Regions from separate parts of the Pseudoalteromonas sp. 2CM36K genome, predicted to be linked through region 3. Evidence: predicted binding sites of a transcription regulator. Region 3 holds the regulator's gene; each other region holds the start of a gene.
What was found. The regulator sigma-54, encoded in region 3, starts transcription at its own class of promoters, with help from an activator protein. The targets are predictions, from matches to a motif close to GTTGGCACGNNNNTNGNNT.

Region 1 (4,512 bases), on a different contig from region 3:
CTTGGCCAATTGGTTGCGCTATTCAGTATTACTATGGTGCCACCAGCGCTAGTGTCTTTAATTTATAAAGATGGTGGAGGGGTGCCGTTTGTTTTAGCCTTTATATTCAGTGTTGTTATTGGCTTAATGGCTTATTACCCAAATAGGCATGAGCATGGCGATTTAAAAGCCCGCGAAGGCTTTTTAATCGTGGTTTTATTTTGGCTGGTACTCGGTGCGTTTGCCTCCTTACCGCTGGTATTTTTACAAGAACCCAATCTCTCTTTAGCCGATGCCGTGTTTGAAGCCTTTTCTGGCTTAACCACTACAGGAGCTACCGTACTGACAGGCATAGAGTATCTGCCTAAATCGGTATTGTTTTATCGCCAACAATTACAGTGGTTTGGTGGTATGGGGATCATTGTATTAGCGGTAGCAATCCTGCCAATGCTTGGCGTAGGTGGTATGCAGTTGTATCGGGCTGAGATTCCAGGCCCCGTTAAAGACTCCAAAATGACCCCGCGAATAGCCGACACTGCTAAACACCTTTGGTATATTTATGTGTCTATTACCCTTGCATGTACTTTGGCGTATTGGAGCGCTGGCATGAATTGGTTTGATGCAATTTGCCATGCTTTTTCTACGGTGGCTATTGGTGGTTTTTCTACTTATGACGCTTCAATGGGGCATTTTGATAGCCCAGTAATTAACTTTATTTGTGTGTTCTTTTTAATTATCGCGGCCATTAACTTTTCACTGCATTATGCTGCTGTAGCGAGTCGTAATATTAGTGTTTACATTCGTGACCCTGAATTCAAAGTGTTTCTATGTATTCAGCTCGCGCTGGTGGTGATTTGTTTCACGGTACTTTCATCTCACGATGTTTATGCCAATGGCGATGAAACCCTCGATCAGGCATTGTTTCAAGCTGTATCTATGAGCAGCACCGCAGGATTTGCCACAGATAACTTTTCTGCTTGGCCTTTGTTTTTACCTATTTTATTAATATTCTCTAGTTTTATTGGTGGCTGTGCTGGTTCGACTGGCGGCGGTATGAAAGTAGTGCGCGTGTTTTTACTTTATCTACAAGGGGTGCGAGAGCTAAACCGCTTAGTGCATCCTCGAGCTATATACTCTATAAAGTTAGGACGAAAGGCGCTACCAGATAAAGTAGTTGAAGCAGTATGGGGTTTTTTCTCGGCTTATGCACTAGTCTTTATTATTATTATGTTAGCGTTAATGGGCACCGGGTTAGACAATATAACGGCATTCTCAGCAACGGCAGCGTGTTTAAATAACCTTGGGCCTGGTTTAGGTGATGTTGCTTCTCATTATGGCGCTATTACCGATACTGCAAAATGGATATTAACCGTGGCAATGGTATTTGGTCGTTTAGAGATATTTACACTATTAGTGCTATTTACCCCAACATTTTGGCGTGGATAACGTTTTAAATATTAGGAAGGAACTATGCAAAAAACCAATTTGGAAAAGTTAAGCCAAATCGTCACAGGTGGCATGGTCGATTTAGAAATACTGACACCAACCAGTAGCCGACGTGTAAAAACAGAGTTTATAGGCTTATTAGAAAAAAAGTTTATTATTTTAAATTACCCCAATGCAAAACGGCTCCCCATGGCAAGTGATTATTTACGCGATGGTGTGATGGTGGTGGTAAGAGCGCTTATAGAGGGCAGTGGTGGGCATGTACTAGCGTTTCGTCAGCAGCTTATGTCTGTAGCATCTCACCCGGCTAAGTTATTGTTTATCGACTATCCTTCACAAGTACAGTTATTTGAGCTGCGCTCGCAAGCGCGTATACCGACGCTGTTTCCTGCCAAGTTAAAATTATCGGATGATCGTCCCTCCTTTGAAGGCGTTATAAAAGATATTTCGTTAACGGGTGTTATGTTTGATATTAAAACAACCCAAGAAATTGACGACATTAAAGATATGCGTTGTATTGTAGTGTTTGATGAAGATACAAAGCACGAAGGGCAAATATGCAGCGTGAAAAAACATGCTAAAGGTATATATTGCGGAATTCGATTATTTGCCAGTGAAGAGCAAATGAAAACCCTGATGGGAGATCACTTCATTGACCCTAGTGCACTTGAAGTTGAAATTGTATAAAGCCTGTTATCTTTCGACGCTGAACATTTTACAATTCTAAAATATCAACAAGCTCTAACATTTTCGCTCTTTTGCAACAAATAGCCATGCGTTGTTGTTATTTTTAAAATCCATTTCAAATTTATTTTATAAATTTATTAAAAACAATTAGTTAAATATTTTTTTTTATTCTAATTTTTTGTTTATAACAAAATTAAACTTAACTCACCTTCCTTTTTGTTTATTTAATCCTCTTTTTTAGCGATTGCTCATCGACTGTGTGGGGCTTTCCTTAAACTCAACTCTTTGATTTTTATTGTTTTAATTTTATTGCCTCATCTACTGTTGCTAAAAAGCAACAAAATAACGAGTTAAATAGCGCCATTTTCAGCTAGTTGCAGGTTAATTTATTGAAAATTATAGTTTTTATATTATTGGCATCGAAGTTGTAATAGTCAGGCTGTATAGAACGAAACGTGATTTAAAGTAAAACACTTAATCGCATAAAACATAAACTTTGAAGGAAGATAGATTATGAAAAGCATTAATAAAACTTTAGCACTTATCGCATTGGCTTCTTCATCAGCTGCTTTTGCAGCAAGCGACTTTGATAAGCTAGACGTTGACGGCAACGGCGCAATCAGTCAAAGCGAAGCATCAGTTGATGCAAAACTAATGGGCATGTTTTCAGAGCTTGATACAGACCAAAACGGTGAGCTATCAAAAGAAGAGTTCTCTAAAGCATAACCCTAAGCTATTAAAGTTTTGGGAGTTAAAAGCTCCCCCATAATTTAAACGATTTTAAGGAATACTCATTATGAAAACATTACACAAAACATTTGCACTTATCGCTCTTGCTTCTTCATCAGCTGCCTTTGCGGCGAGCGACTTTGACACACTAGATACTGACGGTAACGGCGCTATTAGCCAAAGCGAAGCATCGGTTGATGCAAAATTAATGAGCATGTTCTCAGAGCTTGATACTGACCAAAACGGTGAGCTATCAAAAGAAGAATTTTCGAAAGCATAAGACAAGTCTAAGTATATTCTGAGTTGCCAAAGACAACCTAAATAGGCAAGGAAGCCTATGAAAGAGAATAACAAGGACTGTGATAGCCAGACACAATTTTTTGATAGACCATTGCATTACATTTTGAAGGATTAAATTATGAAAACATTACACAAAACATTTGCACTTATCGCTCTTGCTTCTTCATCAGCTGCCTTTGCAGCGAGCGACTTTGACACACTAGATACTGACGGTAACGGCGCTATTAGCCAAAGCGAAGCATCGGTTGATGCAAAATTAATGAGCATGTTCTCAGAGCTTGATACTGACCAAAACGGTGAGCTATCAAAAGAAGAATTTTCGAAAGCATAAGACAAGGCTAAGTATATTCTGAGTTGCCAAAGACAACCTAGATAGGCAAGGAAGCCTATGAAAGAGAATAACAAGGACTGTGATAGCCAGACACAATTTTTTGATAGACCATTGCATTACATTTTGAAGGATTAAATTATGAAAACATTACATAAAACATTCGCACTTATCGCTCTTGCTTCTTCATCAGCTGCTTTTGCAGCAAGCGACTTTGACATGCTTGATACTGATGGTAACGGCGCTATTAGTCAAAGCGAAGCGGCTGTAAACGCTGATTTAACAGCCGCATTTACTGAGCTTGATACTGACGGTAATGGTGAGCTTTCTAAAGCTGAGTTTGCAAACTTTTAATTTTTGACTTTTTTCATTGCACAGGGATCTCAGAAAAGGATTTCCCTCTTATAGGAGACTTATTATGAAAGCATTAAACACAACACTTGCGATTTTAGTATTAGCGTCATCATCAGCAGCTTATGCAGCGGTAGATTTTGCCTCTTTTGATAGTAATGGCGACGGTGTAATTAGTCAGCAGGAAGCTGCGTCTAATAAACAACTAATGAATATTTTTGATGACTTAGATACTGACGGAAATGGTGAACTTTCTAAAGAAGAGTTTGCAAGAGTACAATAAGTATTACCCCATCATACTCCACTAAAGCCGCTGAATAGTCAGCGGCTTTTTTATACTTGTTAGAGACTATATTTAAGTTGGAGAGAGAAGCTTCTTGGCTTGCCATAACGATATTGGTTATAGAACCCAATTTGACTGTAATAATGCTTATCAAATAAGTTATCGATATTTAGGCTAACAGATAATTGCTCATTCATTTGATAATTCGCCATTAGGCTGGCAATACCATAACTAGGCTGGTTTACCTCAACAGCGCCATAAACAGGGTTTTTAACTTCATCATAGCTATTGCTTTGCCAGCGATAGCCACCACCCACTTTTAGATTGTCTAATGCACCTGAGAGTTGATAGCTAGTAAAAAGTTTAAATTGATCTTTTGGGTTGGTGGTATTTAATACCGTATTATCCG
Region 2 (4,512 bases), on a different contig from region 3:
GTTGACGATGTAAAGCAAGCTGATACACAAAATCAGCAACGATTACAGCAAAATCAATACGAAAAAAATAATCAAGAAGTAACTGCTCAGCCGTTAGAGCGTGAACAACTAGAACAAATGGCGCAACAATTGCAGGACTTTATGGGCGAAATGAACCGTAGCTTACAGTTTCAGGTAGACGAGGACTCTGGCCGCGATGTAATTAAAGTGCTAGATAAAGACACTGGCGATATTATTAAACAATATCCATCGGAAGAGGTGTTAAATTTAGTGTCTAAGTTATCTGAAACTGCGGGCTTATTGATAGATCACACTGTATAGCGCCTAAATGGTGGCTTAATTTTTCATTTAAATAGTTATTAAAGAGGGTAATATGGCTATTTCGTTTACAGGGTTAGGCTCAGGCTTACAAGTATCAGAAATTGTAGGTGCATTGGTAAATGCCGAAAAAGCCCCTTTTGAATCGCGTTTAAATAGAAAAGAGGGTAATTTAACCACAGATATTTCTGCCGCTGGGGCACTTAAGGCGGCACTTGTAAAAGTGCAAGAATCTATGACCGCGCTTGGCAAGGTCGATAACTACCAAAAGCGCACAGCATCGGGTAATGATGATTTTATATCTCTTAGCTCAAACAAAGACGCCGAGCCAGGCAGTTATAATGTAAAAGTTGATGCACTGGCACAAGCCCATAAGTTATCGTCTCCTGCATTTGCTGCCGATGAGGCGATTGGTGGTGGTGTGATTACTATTGGCTCTGGAGATAACAGTTTTTCGACTGTGCTGTCGCCTACTAATACACTGGAAGATTTAAGAGACCAAATAAATAACGGCCCATACACTGGCTCTGACTCTAATGACTCTGTGGTAGCAACGATAGTAACCAGTGATGCAGGTCAACATTTGGTTTTAACCAGTAAACAAACCGGTGAAGAAAACGCCATTACCATTACCGTACAAGATAGCGATGGTAACAATACCGATGTAGGCGGGCTCTCTCGCTTAGCCTATGACGTGTCTGATGCGGACCCTGCAAACCATACGACTAATTTAACTGAGGTAAATGCGGCGCAAAATGCTCAAATAACCATTGATGGTACTTTAATTGCTTCAAGTAGTACGAACGAGTTTAAAAGTGTTATTGATGGCGTAGATATTACGGCTAAAAAAACCCAAGGTATTGATGATGACGTAAGCACATTAACAGTAAAAGAAAACAATAATAATATTAAAGCTGGACTTGATGGGTTTGTTAAAAGTTACAATGAGCTGTTAGAGCTAAGTAAGAATTTAGGTAAATCTGGCGAGGATGGCGCTGGCGTAATGGCGGGTGATTCTCTGCTACGTGGTGTTATGTCAAAGTTAAGGCAAGAAATTACCAACAGTGTTGACTTGGGCGATGGTAACTCTTTATCGCTATCGCAGTTGGGTGTTGAAGCCGACAGATACGGTAAGTTAAGCTTAGATAGCGAACGCTTAGACGAGCAAGTAAAAAATGATGTTGATTTAGTGCAGCAGTTTTTTGTAGGTAAAAATACTGACGAAGGTGGTTTTGCCCAATCGTTTGATGAGTTAATGAACTTTTATACTAAGTCAGATGGTTTAATTCAAAACAGAATAGAAAGTAAAGAAGGGCAGCTGCGCGATATTGATGACGAGCGCGTGTCGTTTGCGCGTAAAATGGAGTCACTAGAGTCGCGCTTGTATGCGCAGTACAATAGTATGGATTTATTGGTGGCAGGCTTAAACTCTACCAGTAGCTATATTCAAGCGCAGTTAGACAATATGCCAGGTGTGGTAAGGCAGTCTAAATAATATGTATTATTAATTTAAAAAGGCCGCTAAGTATTTAACTTAGCGGCCTTTTTATTGTGTGCCACTTAGTGTGCTTGGTGATGGTATGCTAAGGGTTGGTTTTTACTGTTAAGTCGACTTATAAGCGTTTATGGCTTTATCCGACTTTTTATGTTTGAGTATCGCATTAAACGACTCTACTTTTTGGTTTTCTGCGGTTGCTAAAATCATATTAATTTGCGTTTGCAGTACACTTAACTCATCAACACTTGGCGGTGAGGTACTTTCGCACCAATTTACTAAGTGTTTATTTAATAACTCAAGCGAATTAGCAGCACCATCGGCCCTGTTGCTATTAACTTGAGCTTGAAGCTCGCAGAGTAATTGTTTAATTTGCTCTGCGGCTTGTGTTGACTTTTTTGGCATAGTTATTAAATAGCCGGCATACGTTGGTCGGCAGGAATACCCTCCCAACCTTCTTTAATTTCTTTAACAATGCTTGATACTTCAGTAATCGCTTCAATATCGTTGTTTATGTTCGCTTGCGTTAAACGACGCTGACAATAATCATAAAGAGCCAATAAATTGTTAGAAATACTCGGGTCTTGTTCTACTTTTAAATTAAGCGCATCTTGCAGTGCACCTAATAGTAAAATACAGGCAGAGATGTTTTCGCCTTTTTTTGCTATTTCTTTGCGTTCAATAAAACCTTTAGTCGCGGCCAAGCGACCAATTATGTTACTAAAAATAAGATTAATTTGCTCATACGGTGCCATTTCGGCAATACTACTGGCACGCACTTGAGAATATTTTTTTAATGAAACATGAGCCATGGAAAAATCCTAAATAAATATGTGAAATTGTCTATATGAAACAAAGCAATATTAATGCCAAGCATTTTCGCTTATTTATGTATCGGCATTTATGGTCACAACTTAAGTAAACAATTTAAATTAATTATAAATATAATAACAATACAGGATGAACTTGCTTAATAAAGAGGGTGGCAGCATTTTGTTAACTAATTATTTTCATTCCAGTACTAATTACCTAGCTTTTAAGGGGTGGTTTTTACTTGATGTGTCTGTTTTTTGGCGTTAATGTCAAAAAATCGCCGCTATTACTTGCATCAAAATCCAACTGGCTTACAATTTGATTAATAAAACAAATTAGTGAAATAAATGGCTCGCTAAAAAATGATCTTAATTTTAGATAATAATAATAATCGCTCTATTGGATTATATGCATCCCTTACTTTTATTGGTGAGGCGGTACAGTTGCAAACAGAAGCTGACTTTGAACAGGCATGTAGCCACTATCAAAACAAAGAATGTATTGTGGTATTAGGGGCGTTGCAATCTTTGGATCATGAAAGTTTAATTAAACGCTATCCGACTTTCCCTTTTTTACTGATAGGTGAAACGCTCAAACCGCTACTGAGTCTCGCTAATGTTGTGGGATTGATATGTGAGCCATTTACTCATGAAGTTACCACTCAGTTATTACATGACTGTCAGCAATATCAGCGCATGTTGCCTCACGAGCATAAACATAACAAAGAAAAAAGCACCTTTGATGGCCTTGTAGGTGAAACCAAAGCCGTAAAAGATTTACGCTTTTTAATTACTCAAGTTGCTAAAACCGATGCCAACGTACTTATTTTAGGTGAATCGGGCACAGGTAAAGAAGTAGTTGCCCGTAACGTACATTTGCTTTCTAAGCGTAACAAAGGCCCATTTGTACCAGTAAACTGTGGGGCAATTCCTGCGGAGCTACTAGAAAGTGAACTATTTGGCCATGAAAAAGGTGCGTTTACTGGGGCTATTTCAGCACGAAAAGGCCGTTTTGAGTTAGCGCAAGGTGGCACGCTATTTTTAGATGAAATAGGGGATATGCCACTGCAAATGCAGGTTAAGTTACTACGAGTGCTTCAAGAGCGTAGCTATGAGCGCGTTGGTGGTACCAAAGCGATTCAGGCTGATGTGCGTGTGATTGCTGCAACCCACCGTGACCTTGAAAGCATGATAGAAAAAGGCTCATTTAGAGAAGATTTATACTATCGCTTAAATGTTTTTCCTATTGAGAGTCCATCTCTTGCTCAACGCGCAGAAGACATCCCTTTGCTGCTTAAAGAGCTAATGCGCCGCGTAAATGAGCAAAGCGGTACTACGGCTAAGTTTACAGAGCGTGCTATTGATAGTTTAAAAGAGCATTCTTGGCCAGGTAATATTCGTGAGCTGGCGAACCTTGTTGAACGCATGGTTATTATGTTTCCAGATAAGGTTGTGGATGTTCCTGATTTACCCAATAAATACCGCTACATTGAAGTTGAAGCCTATGAGCCACAGTACCCAGAAGAGCTGATGGAACGTGATGCGTTTAATGATATTTTTAGTGGCGGATTTAGCGAAGATGAAATAGATCTAGAAGATGATTTTGTTCAGGCTGCACCTGGTTTATTGCCCGATGAAGGTATTGAGCTTAAAGAGTACTTAGCTGAGCTTGAAATTAACTTAATCACACAGGCATTAGAGCGCTTTGATTACGTTGTCGCCCGTGCTGCTGAAGTGTTAGGTGTAAGGAGAACCACACTGGTCGAAAAAATGAAAAAATATAACCTGACGAGAGATTGAGAGCTAAGTACAGGTGTTAGGTATTAGGTATTAGATATTAGGTTAGAAAAACTAAACACCGGTAGTTACACTGAATCCGTTACCGGT
Region 3 (4,512 bases):
GTAAAGTGAGCCATAAGGTAACTGCGGTAAAAATGGAGTTGTATCAACAACTCGGTTTTACCTTTTTTGAAAAGCCTATATTCACTTTATACAACGAGCAGCAAACATGGCGTATTAACGCCGATGAAGCAACCCTCTACGACGACCGTCAACTGGTGTTAGAGGGTAATGTAACCGCTCAAAACTTAGTAGATAACGCCATGATCGATACGATCACCGCCCAGACCATCAATGTTGATATAAAACTATTAACCATGCAATCACAGCAGCCTGTCGTTATTACAGGACCTAATTTAAAAATCACAGGTAAAGGCCTTGAGGCCGATTTAAAAACCGAGGTGATTAAACTTATTAACCATACGCGAACCCTATATTATGACCAATAACCTATTTAAAATTTTAATTGTTCCCTCACTATTAATTGCTTTTAACAGTAATGGCGCTGAACCTGCTGAAGCCCCCGCTGCGAATCAAATTTCAATTAGTGCAGATAAACAAGAAGGCCAATTAAAAGAAAACGTAGGCATTTTTGAGAAAAATGTTGAAATTATTCATGGTAATCGCCGTATCACAGCTGACCGTTTAGAAGTGCATAAACGCGATGACCTAGGCGATAACAAACAGTTATTAATTGCCACAGGCAGCCCTGCATATTTTGAAGAAACACAAGCTGATGGCACCATAATGAGCGCCAGTGCTAATGAAGTGCGTTACGATGTGTCGCTGCGTTTTTTAACCTTAATCGGCGATGCAAGCATTGCTCAAGCAGGTCAAAAAATAACAGCTAAAAGTATCACTTACGATATCGAGCAGCAGTTAATTAGCGCAGAAAAAGACGAAAACTCAACAGACCGTGTACACACTATTTTAGTGCCTGTTGAAAATAAAAAAGAAGATGATAAAGGCCAACCATGAGCACATTAAAAGCAGAGCTATTAGCTAAAAGCTACAAAGGTCGTGAAGTGGTGAAAAACGTTGGCCTAGAGGTTGAAGCTGGCAGTATTGTGGGGTTACTTGGCCCTAATGGTGCAGGTAAAACCACCACCTTTTATATGATTGTAGGCCTTGTACCTAGCGATAAAGGCAAAATATCAATTGATGATAAAGATATTACTTTATTACCGATGCACAGCCGAGCGCGTTTAGGGATTGGTTATTTACCGCAAGAGTCGTCTATTTTTAGAAAGCTGACTGTTTATCAAAACTTAATGGCTATCTTAGAAACACGTAAAGAATTAAATAAACAACAACGCGAAGATACTTTAAATAATTTACTTGATGAATTTAGCATTCAGCATATCCGCGATAGTCAAGGTATGGCTTTATCAGGTGGTGAACGTCGCCGCGTTGAAATTGCTCGCGCGCTTGCAGCAAACCCTAAATTTATCCTTTTAGACGAACCCTTTGCGGGGGTTGATCCTATCTCAGTATTAGATATTAAAAAGATTATAGAGCATCTTAAAAACCGTGGCATTGGCGTCCTTATTACAGATCATAATGTGCGCGAAACACTTGATGTTTGTGAAAAAGCCTACATAGTTTCTCATGGGGAGTTAATTGCATCAGGCACTCCTGAATACGTATTAAACGATAAAACAGTACGCGATGTTTATTTGGGCGAGCAGTTCAAGCTCTAATATGTGTGTTATTCCACTAAGCATCTGCTAAGATTAATCATACTTAGGTCTGTTGACCTATCAAGGTTGAATTTGCAGCAGTCTGTTTGATATTTAGGCAAGGCAGAGCCTATGTGGTGTGGTATTCCCCATAAATAGGCGATAACGCAGCATCAATGCCAAACAGGCGCTGCCCTTCGGGTTCTGCCTAGGGACGATTTACTCTTTGTTGCTCGGTTTTGACTTAGTCCACTAGGTTACAAACCTCGCGCCGCAATTAAACCGCCCCTAGTTTGAACAAATTTTAATCGCAAAGGTCAACAGACCGTAATTTAAAAGGATTGTTAGAGATACATGAGGCAATCATTACAGCTGCGCATGGGCCAGCAACTTACAATGACTCCACAGTTGCAACAAGCAATTCGCTTATTGCAACTCAGTACATTGGATCTCCAGCAAGAAATTCAAGAAGCGCTCGATAGCAACCCCTTGCTTGAAGTTGAAGAACACGATTACAGCGAAGACACAGCAGGTAAAAACGAACAAAAAGCCGATAACGATGACTTAACGCTAAGTGCCTCAGCTGACGATAAACCTAGCGAGTATGAGCAAGATAGCGGCGAAGCAATGACCAAAGACACCATTAGCGATGATATGGCTATGGATGTTACTTGGGATGAATATATGAGTGCTGCGCCTGCCTCTTCATCGGGCCCAATGCCAGAAGATGAATCTATTTATCAAGGCTCTTCGACTGAAACGCTGCATGAGTATTTAATGTGGCAACTTCAACTGACGCCGTTTAGCCCTACCGATGAAGCGATAGCTATTGCAATTGTAGAAGCTGTGGACGACTCAGGGATTCTAACCCTTAGCTGTGAAGAAATATTAGAAAGCTTTAACCAAGAAAACGACGCCGAAGATGAAGTTGAACTTGACGAAATAGAAGCGGTACTAAAGCGTATTCAACTATTTGATCCAGTGGGAATAGCCGCGCGTAGTTTACAAGAGTGCTTGTGTATTCAGCTAAATCAATTTGATAAAGACACACCTTTTTTAAACGAAACAAAAATGATCTTAACCGATCATATTGATTTACTGGCTGCGCGTGACTATCGCACGTTGATGAAAAAAACAAAGCTTAAAGAAGATGAGCTTAAAGAAATCATGACGTTGATTCATACGCTCAGCCCAAAACCGGCAGACACTATTGTCAGAGAAGAGTCTGAGTACGTTATTCCTGACGTGTCGGTTAAAAAAGTAAAAGGCCGTTGGGTGGTTGAACTAAACCCAGATAGCATGCCTAAGATCAGAGTAAATAGCCAATATGCAGCTATGTCGCGTACGGTTAAATCAAGTGGTGATAGCCAGTTTATTCGCTCGCACTTACAAGAGGCTAAATGGTTTATAAAAAGCTTAGAAAGTAGAAACGACACACTGCTTAAAGTAACTAACTGTATTGTGCAGCAACAACAGGCCTTTTTTGAACATGGTCCTGAGGCGATGAAGCCTATGGTACTTAACGATGTGGCTGAAATGGTGGAAATGCACGAGTCGACTATTTCACGTGTTACTACGCAAAAATATATGCACACACCACGTGGCATTTTTGAGCTTAAATATTTCTTTTCAAGCCATGTAAGTACTGAAAATGGTGGCGAATGCTCATCAACAGCAATACGAGCATTAATTAAAAAATTAATCGCTGCAGAAAACTCAGCTAAACCATTGAGTGATAGTAAAATTGCAGATATATTGGCAGAGCAAGGAATTAAAGTAGCGAGGAGAACTATAGCAAAATATCGCGAATCTCTAGCTATTCCCCCGTCTAATCAACGTAAAAGTTTGATTTAAGGCGTACAACAAAGAGGAAAATGTTTATGCAACTGAATTTAACTGGTCGTCATGTAGATATTACCGACTCGCTTAGAGACTACGTAAATAGCAAATTTTCGAAGTTACAGAGGCACACTGATCACATAACGAATGTGCACGTTATTCTCGATGTAGAAAAACTAAACCAAAAAGCTGAAGCAACCGTTCATGTTAGTGGCGCTGAGATTTTTGCTTCTACTGAGCATCAAGATATGTATGCCGCTATAGACTCGCTCATTGACAAGCTAGATCGTCAAGTAATTAAACACAAAGAGAAACTTGCTCGACACTAACACTATGAAACTAAGCTCACTTATCTGTCAGGACTGCAGTAAAGCTGCGGTCCTTTTTAATAGTAAAAAAAGAATTTTAGAATTTATCAGTGAATTGGCTCACAATAAACTGCCCTATTTAACACAACAAGATATTCTTAACGCATTAACTGCAAGAGAAAAGCTTGGAAGTACAGGTATAGGTCGAGGAATTGCAATTCCACATGGTCGTATGAGTGGTGTACAAGAGCCTCTTGCACTTATATTAGTGAGCGAAACGGCTATTAATTTTGATGCGATAGATAACAGACCGGTCGACATTTTTGTTGCCTTAATTGTACCTGATGGTGACAATAAGCAGCATTTAAAAACCTTAGCCACGATAGCAGAAAAGCTCAATGATAAAGAATTTTGTAAACAGTTACGCGCCGCCAAATCGGATAGCGAACTGTATCAGGTTATCGTCAGTCAATCGTAGTAATAAAGAAAGGTGGTAAATGGAATTAATAATTATAAGCGGTCGCTCAGGGTCAGGTAAATCTGTGGCGTTACGCGTTGTGGAAGACTTAGGTTATTATTGTGTAGACAATATTCCTCTTAATTTATTACCATCATTAGTGCGCAGTGTTTCCGACAGTTATAATAAAATTGCTGTGAGTGTTGATGTACGTAACCTACCTAAAGAGCAACAGCAGTTTAATGAAATCATTGAATATTTACCTGGTTTTACTAAACCAACGGTATTTTAT
Region 4 (4,512 bases), on a different contig from region 3:
CATAGTCAGGTTTTGTTGTATCTAACCATGGGCAACGGCACTGAGTTTCTTTATTCATGCATTTTCCTTTGCGCGTCATTTTTACGACACGTATTTTTACGGTTTAATCTATTGAATTTACTGGTAAATAATTTTGGTACATATTGTGCATTATCCAGTATATCTACATTATTTTAGAGAGTTGATTATGGCCCTTGCAAGTGTGCTAAAACCCCAGTTTATTTCTGCTAATCAGTATAACCCATGTTTACTGCAAGAGGAGTATGTTGGTGAGTTGAGTGATTTGCGTCAACAAGCAAGTTGGCTCTCTCATCTGGTTGATACCATGCCTGCGGGCGTGATTGTACTTGATGGTAAAGGAATGATCGCTAAGGCAAACCAAATAGCTATCGATATGCTCGGCGAGCCATTAGAAGGAGAGAAGTGGTTTAGCGTTATTCAGCGCTCATTTCGTCCTCATCAAGATGATGGTCATGAAGTGTCGTTAAAAGATGGACGCTTAATAAAGCTCGATATTACTGCACTCGCGCCTGAGCCTGGGCAACTTATACTAATGACCGATTTAACCGAAACCCGACGCTTACAAAAGCGAGTCGCGCATATGCAGCGTTTAAGTGCCTTAGGTAAAATGGTTGCGTCTTTGGCTCATCAAGTACGCACACCGTTATCAGCGGCTATGTTGTATGCTGCAAATTTAGGCTCAAAACGCTTACCCGAAGCGTCTCGCGGCAGTTTTCATACTAAATTAATGTCACGTTTAAAAGATTTAGAAACCCAAGTAAACGACATGCTGTTATTTGCTAAAAGTGGTGATCAGCAAGTGGTTGAGCAAGTGTCGATGCAACAGCTACTAAGTGAAGTTAAAACCGGTGCCGATGCTATGGTAGCGCTCAATGATAGCGAATTAAATGTGAGCTTACCTGAACCCGATATTGAAATTATGGGTAATAAAACAGCATTGGCAAGCGCAATTCAAAACCTAATTCACAACAGTATTCAAGTCATTGGCAGTGGCGCACAAGTACATCTTAGTGCTTTGCGTGATATGCAAGACCCTGATTATGTCCGCATTAGTGTTAGTGATAATGGCCCTGGGCTTGATTTAGCACAAACTGAAAAAATATTTGAACCCTTTTATACCACTAAAAGCCAAGGTACTGGTTTAGGACTTGCCGTTGTAAGTTCAGTGGCCAGTGCACATCAGGGACGTGTTGAAGCAGACAACAACCCACAAGGGGGAGCAATTTTTAGTATGTTGCTACCTATTAGTGTCACATCTAAATTAGGGGAGTCACAATGAGTAACACTATTTTAGTTGTAGAAGATGACGCCGGACTTCGTGAAGCATTAATTGATACGCTTGAAATGTCAGGTATAGCCTGTATGGCCGCCAATAGTGCCGAGCAAGCCATGGTGCTACTAAAAAAAGAAGCATTTTCATTGGTGGTCAGTGATGTACAAATGGGCGCAATGAGCGGCTTGGATTTATTACGTAGTATTAAATTAAATTACCCTGATTTACCCGTACTAATGATGACGGCCTACGCCACTATTGATGATGCTGTAGAGGCTATGCGTTTAGGCGCGATTGATTATATGGCTAAGCCATTTGCACCAGAAGTGCTATTGAATATGGTGAGTCGTTACTTACCAGAAAAAGAAAAAGAAACAGACGGTCCTATTGTTGCCGACCCTAGTAGTATTCAACTACTTGAACTTGCAGGTAAAGTTGCTCGTTCAGATGCCAGTGTGATGGTGCTTGGGCCAAGTGGCTCTGGTAAAGAAGTACTGGCGCGTTATATTCATGACAAATCAAAACGCTGTAACGAACCGTTTGTAGCGATTAACTGTGCGGCTATTCCCGAAAATATGCTCGAAGCCACTTTATTTGGTTATGAGAAAGGCGCGTTTACCGGTGCTATTCAAGCTTGCCCTGGTAAGTTTGAACAAGCACAGGGCGGTACTATTTTACTTGATGAAATCACCGAAATGGATTTAGGCCTGCAAGCCAAGCTGTTACGTGTACTACAAGAGCGTGAAGTTGAGCGTTTAGGTGGTCGTAAAACCATTGCACTGGATGTACGTGTGCTTGCAACCAGTAACCGCGAATTAAAAGAGGCCGTTGCTGAAAATCAGTTCCGCGAAGATTTATATTATCGACTCAATGTTTTCCCTTTACTGTGGCGACCTCTGTGTGAGCGCCCAGGTGACATTATTGTGTTGGCTAAACATTTGATTGAACGTCACTTAAGTAAAAGCAAAGAGCCAATGGCGTATTTAGATAGCAGTGCAGAGCAAAAACTGCTTAGCCATAGTTGGCCCGGGAATGTACGCGAACTAGATAACGTTATCCAGCGAGCATTAATTTTACGCAGTGGAAATAGTATTGATGAGCATGCTATTTTTATCGAAAATCTAGCCCCAACGCATTTTGTTGCAGAAACTAAAGCTGACATTGAGCCTGTAAAAAGTAGTCTCAGTAACGCTTATTATGATGAAAAAGCAGCGCCTGCAGATGAGCAAAAAAATGATTTGTTAGCCGTCGATACTGGTAGTTACAAAGATGAGCTTAAAGATAAAGAACATCGTATTATTTTAGAAACCTTGGCACGCTGCCAAGGAAAACGCAAAGAGGTCGCCGAAACCTTAGGTATTAGCCCGCGTACTTTACGCTACAAATTAGCACAAATGCGTGATTTAGGTATTTCCCTCCCAGCATAATCCCCATAAGCCCTAAGTTCAATCACTTGAATTTAGGGCTGTCAAAACTCTGACTGCTTAATTATTTTACTTAAAGCGTTGTTTTAATTAGTTTTAATTTTTGGCATGTTTTGTGCTTTATTCACTTTAAGAGTTTACTGCATTATCAGAGACAATTATGAAAATTCAAAACAGTGCTTTATTTCAAGAAATGCAATCAATGGCTGCAGAGGCCACACGTAGTAATCAAGTTAATAACTTGCCAACGCAAGTGCAATCAACCTCTACAGCACAGTTTGGTGACATGTTGAGTAATGCCCTTAATACAGTGCATGAACTTCAGCAAGACACAGGACAAAAAGTAAAAGCGGTAGAGAATGGCGACAGAAGCGTATCACTTGCCGAGGCTATGATTGCTTCGCAAAAGTCTTCTGTGGCATTTGAAGCTACGGTACAGGTTCGTAATAAGCTTGTTGAGTCTTATAAAGAAATTATGAACATGCCTGTTTAACTAGGTAGTGGAGAATTATTGTGGCGCAATCTAATCAATCTACAGATCTGGCACTTGCTGATGGCATGATGGAGCAAAGTGAAAACGAAGATCAACAAGAGCAAAAATCAGGCTATTTCAGTTCTCTTGGCGGTGTTGATGTTTTACGTCAAATTACCCTGATTGTTGCATTAGCTATTTGTTTAGCCATTGCTATTTTCGTTATTATTTGGGCTCGTCAGCCAGATATGCGCCCTTTAGGTAAAATGCAAACTGAAGAGTTAATAGAAACACTCGACTTTTTAGATGCACAAAAAATTGACTACCAACTTGATGGCAATGTGGTCTCGGTGGATGAAACTGAATATCAAAATATCAAGTTATTGATGACCCGTGAAGGTTTAGATCAAGGGCCTACATCAGGTAGCGACATTATTATGCAAGACATGGGGTTTGGGGTAAGCCAGCGTTTAGAACGTGAGCGCCTTAAACATGGCCGTGAGCAACAACTTGCCCGTACTATAGAAGAGCTAAATAATGTTACTCGCGCCAAAGTATTGTTAGCTATTCCCAAAGAAAATGTATTTGCCCGTAGAGAGAAAAAACCCTCTGCGACTGTTGTACTTACTCTTAAACGCGGTCGCTCTCTAGATGGCGAGGAAGTTGACTCGGTTGTTGATATGATAGCTTCAGCGGTACAAGGGCTTGAGCCTTCGCGCGTTACTGTGACCGATCAAAATGGTCGCTTATTAAATTCAGGCTCGCAAACCTCTTTAGCTGCACGCTCACGTAAAGAATACGATATTGAACGTAAACGTGAGCAAGAATACCTAGAAAAAATCGACAGTATTTTGATCCCCGTGGTTGGATTAGGTAATTACACCGCACAAGTAGATTTAAGTATGGACTTTAGTGCGGTAGAAGAAACACAAAAACGTTACAACCCAGACTTACCTGCGGTAAGAAGTGAAACAACCTTTGAAGAAAATAATATTGGTGGCCTAGCGGTTGGTATTCCAGGCGCGCTGACTAATCAGCCACCAGTTAACTCAACTATTCCTGAAGATGCGATGGCGGGCGGTGCAGGCACTGCAACCTCACCGAGTAGAACTCACAAAGAAGCCACTCGTAACTATGAACTCGATACCACTATTTCACATAAGCGTCAGCAAACCGGTGTGATCCGCAGAATCAGTGTCTCTGTAGCGGTTGATTACCTGCCTACGGTGGGTGAAAATGGTGAAACAACTATGACGCCACGCTCGGTAGAAGCTTTGTCAAATATTCGTCGCTTGTTACAAGGTGGCGTAGGCTTTGATATG

Region 1: a site for sigma-54 is predicted at 2,525-2,543, ahead of MTN97_RS14330 (EF-hand domain-containing protein). Genes of this name have one in related genera too.
Region 2: a site for sigma-54 is predicted at 2,669-2,687, ahead of fliS (flagellar export chaperone FliS). Genes of this name have one in related genera too.
Region 4: a site for sigma-54 is predicted at 2,821-2,839, ahead of fliE (flagellar hook-basal body complex protein FliE). Genes of this name have one in related genera too.

The regions. Positions count from the first base shown of each region.
Region 1 covers NZ_JALNTK010000023.1:15,778-20,289, reverse strand. Annotated here, with positions in the region: gene MTN97_RS14340 (TrkH family potassium uptake protein) at 1-1,425, shown strand, start outside; gene MTN97_RS14335 (flagellar brake protein) at 1,450-2,112, shown strand; gene MTN97_RS14330 (EF-hand domain-containing protein) at 2,626-2,838, shown strand; gene MTN97_RS14325 (EF-hand domain-containing protein) at 2,909-3,121, shown strand; gene MTN97_RS14320 (EF-hand domain-containing protein) at 3,260-3,472, shown strand; gene MTN97_RS14315 (EF-hand domain-containing protein) at 3,611-3,823, shown strand; gene MTN97_RS14310 (EF-hand domain-containing protein) at 3,888-4,103, shown strand; gene MTN97_RS14305 (TonB-dependent siderophore receptor) at 4,163-4,512, opposite strand, start outside.
Region 2 covers NZ_JALNTK010000035.1:222-4,733, reverse strand. Annotated here, with positions in the region: gene MTN97_RS17145 (flagellar protein FlaG) at 1-321, shown strand, start outside; gene fliD (flagellar filament capping protein FliD) at 374-1,813, shown strand; gene MTN97_RS17135 (hypothetical protein) at 1,922-2,218, opposite strand; gene fliS (flagellar export chaperone FliS) at 2,224-2,625, opposite strand; gene MTN97_RS17125 (sigma-54-dependent Fis family transcriptional regulator) at 2,989-4,425, shown strand.
Region 3 covers NZ_JALNTK010000028.1:32,862-37,373, forward strand. Annotated here, with positions in the region: gene lptC (LPS export ABC transporter periplasmic protein LptC) at 1-386, shown strand, start outside; gene lptA (lipopolysaccharide transport periplasmic protein LptA) at 376-915, shown strand; gene lptB (LPS export ABC transporter ATP-binding protein) at 912-1,637, shown strand; gene MTN97_RS15845 (RNA polymerase factor sigma-54) at 1,971-3,470, shown strand; gene hpf (ribosome hibernation promoting factor) at 3,497-3,784, shown strand; gene ptsN (PTS IIA-like nitrogen regulatory protein PtsN) at 3,789-4,241, shown strand; gene rapZ (RNase adapter RapZ) at 4,261-4,512, shown strand, end outside.
Region 4 covers NZ_JALNTK010000003.1:223,357-227,868, reverse strand. Annotated here, with positions in the region: gene MTN97_RS03165 (DNA-3-methyladenine glycosylase I) at 1-58, opposite strand, end outside; gene MTN97_RS03160 (sensor histidine kinase) at 188-1,300, shown strand; gene MTN97_RS03155 (sigma-54-dependent transcriptional regulator) at 1,297-2,721, shown strand; gene fliE (flagellar hook-basal body complex protein FliE) at 2,879-3,211, shown strand; gene fliF (flagellar basal-body MS-ring/collar protein FliF) at 3,232-4,512, shown strand, end outside.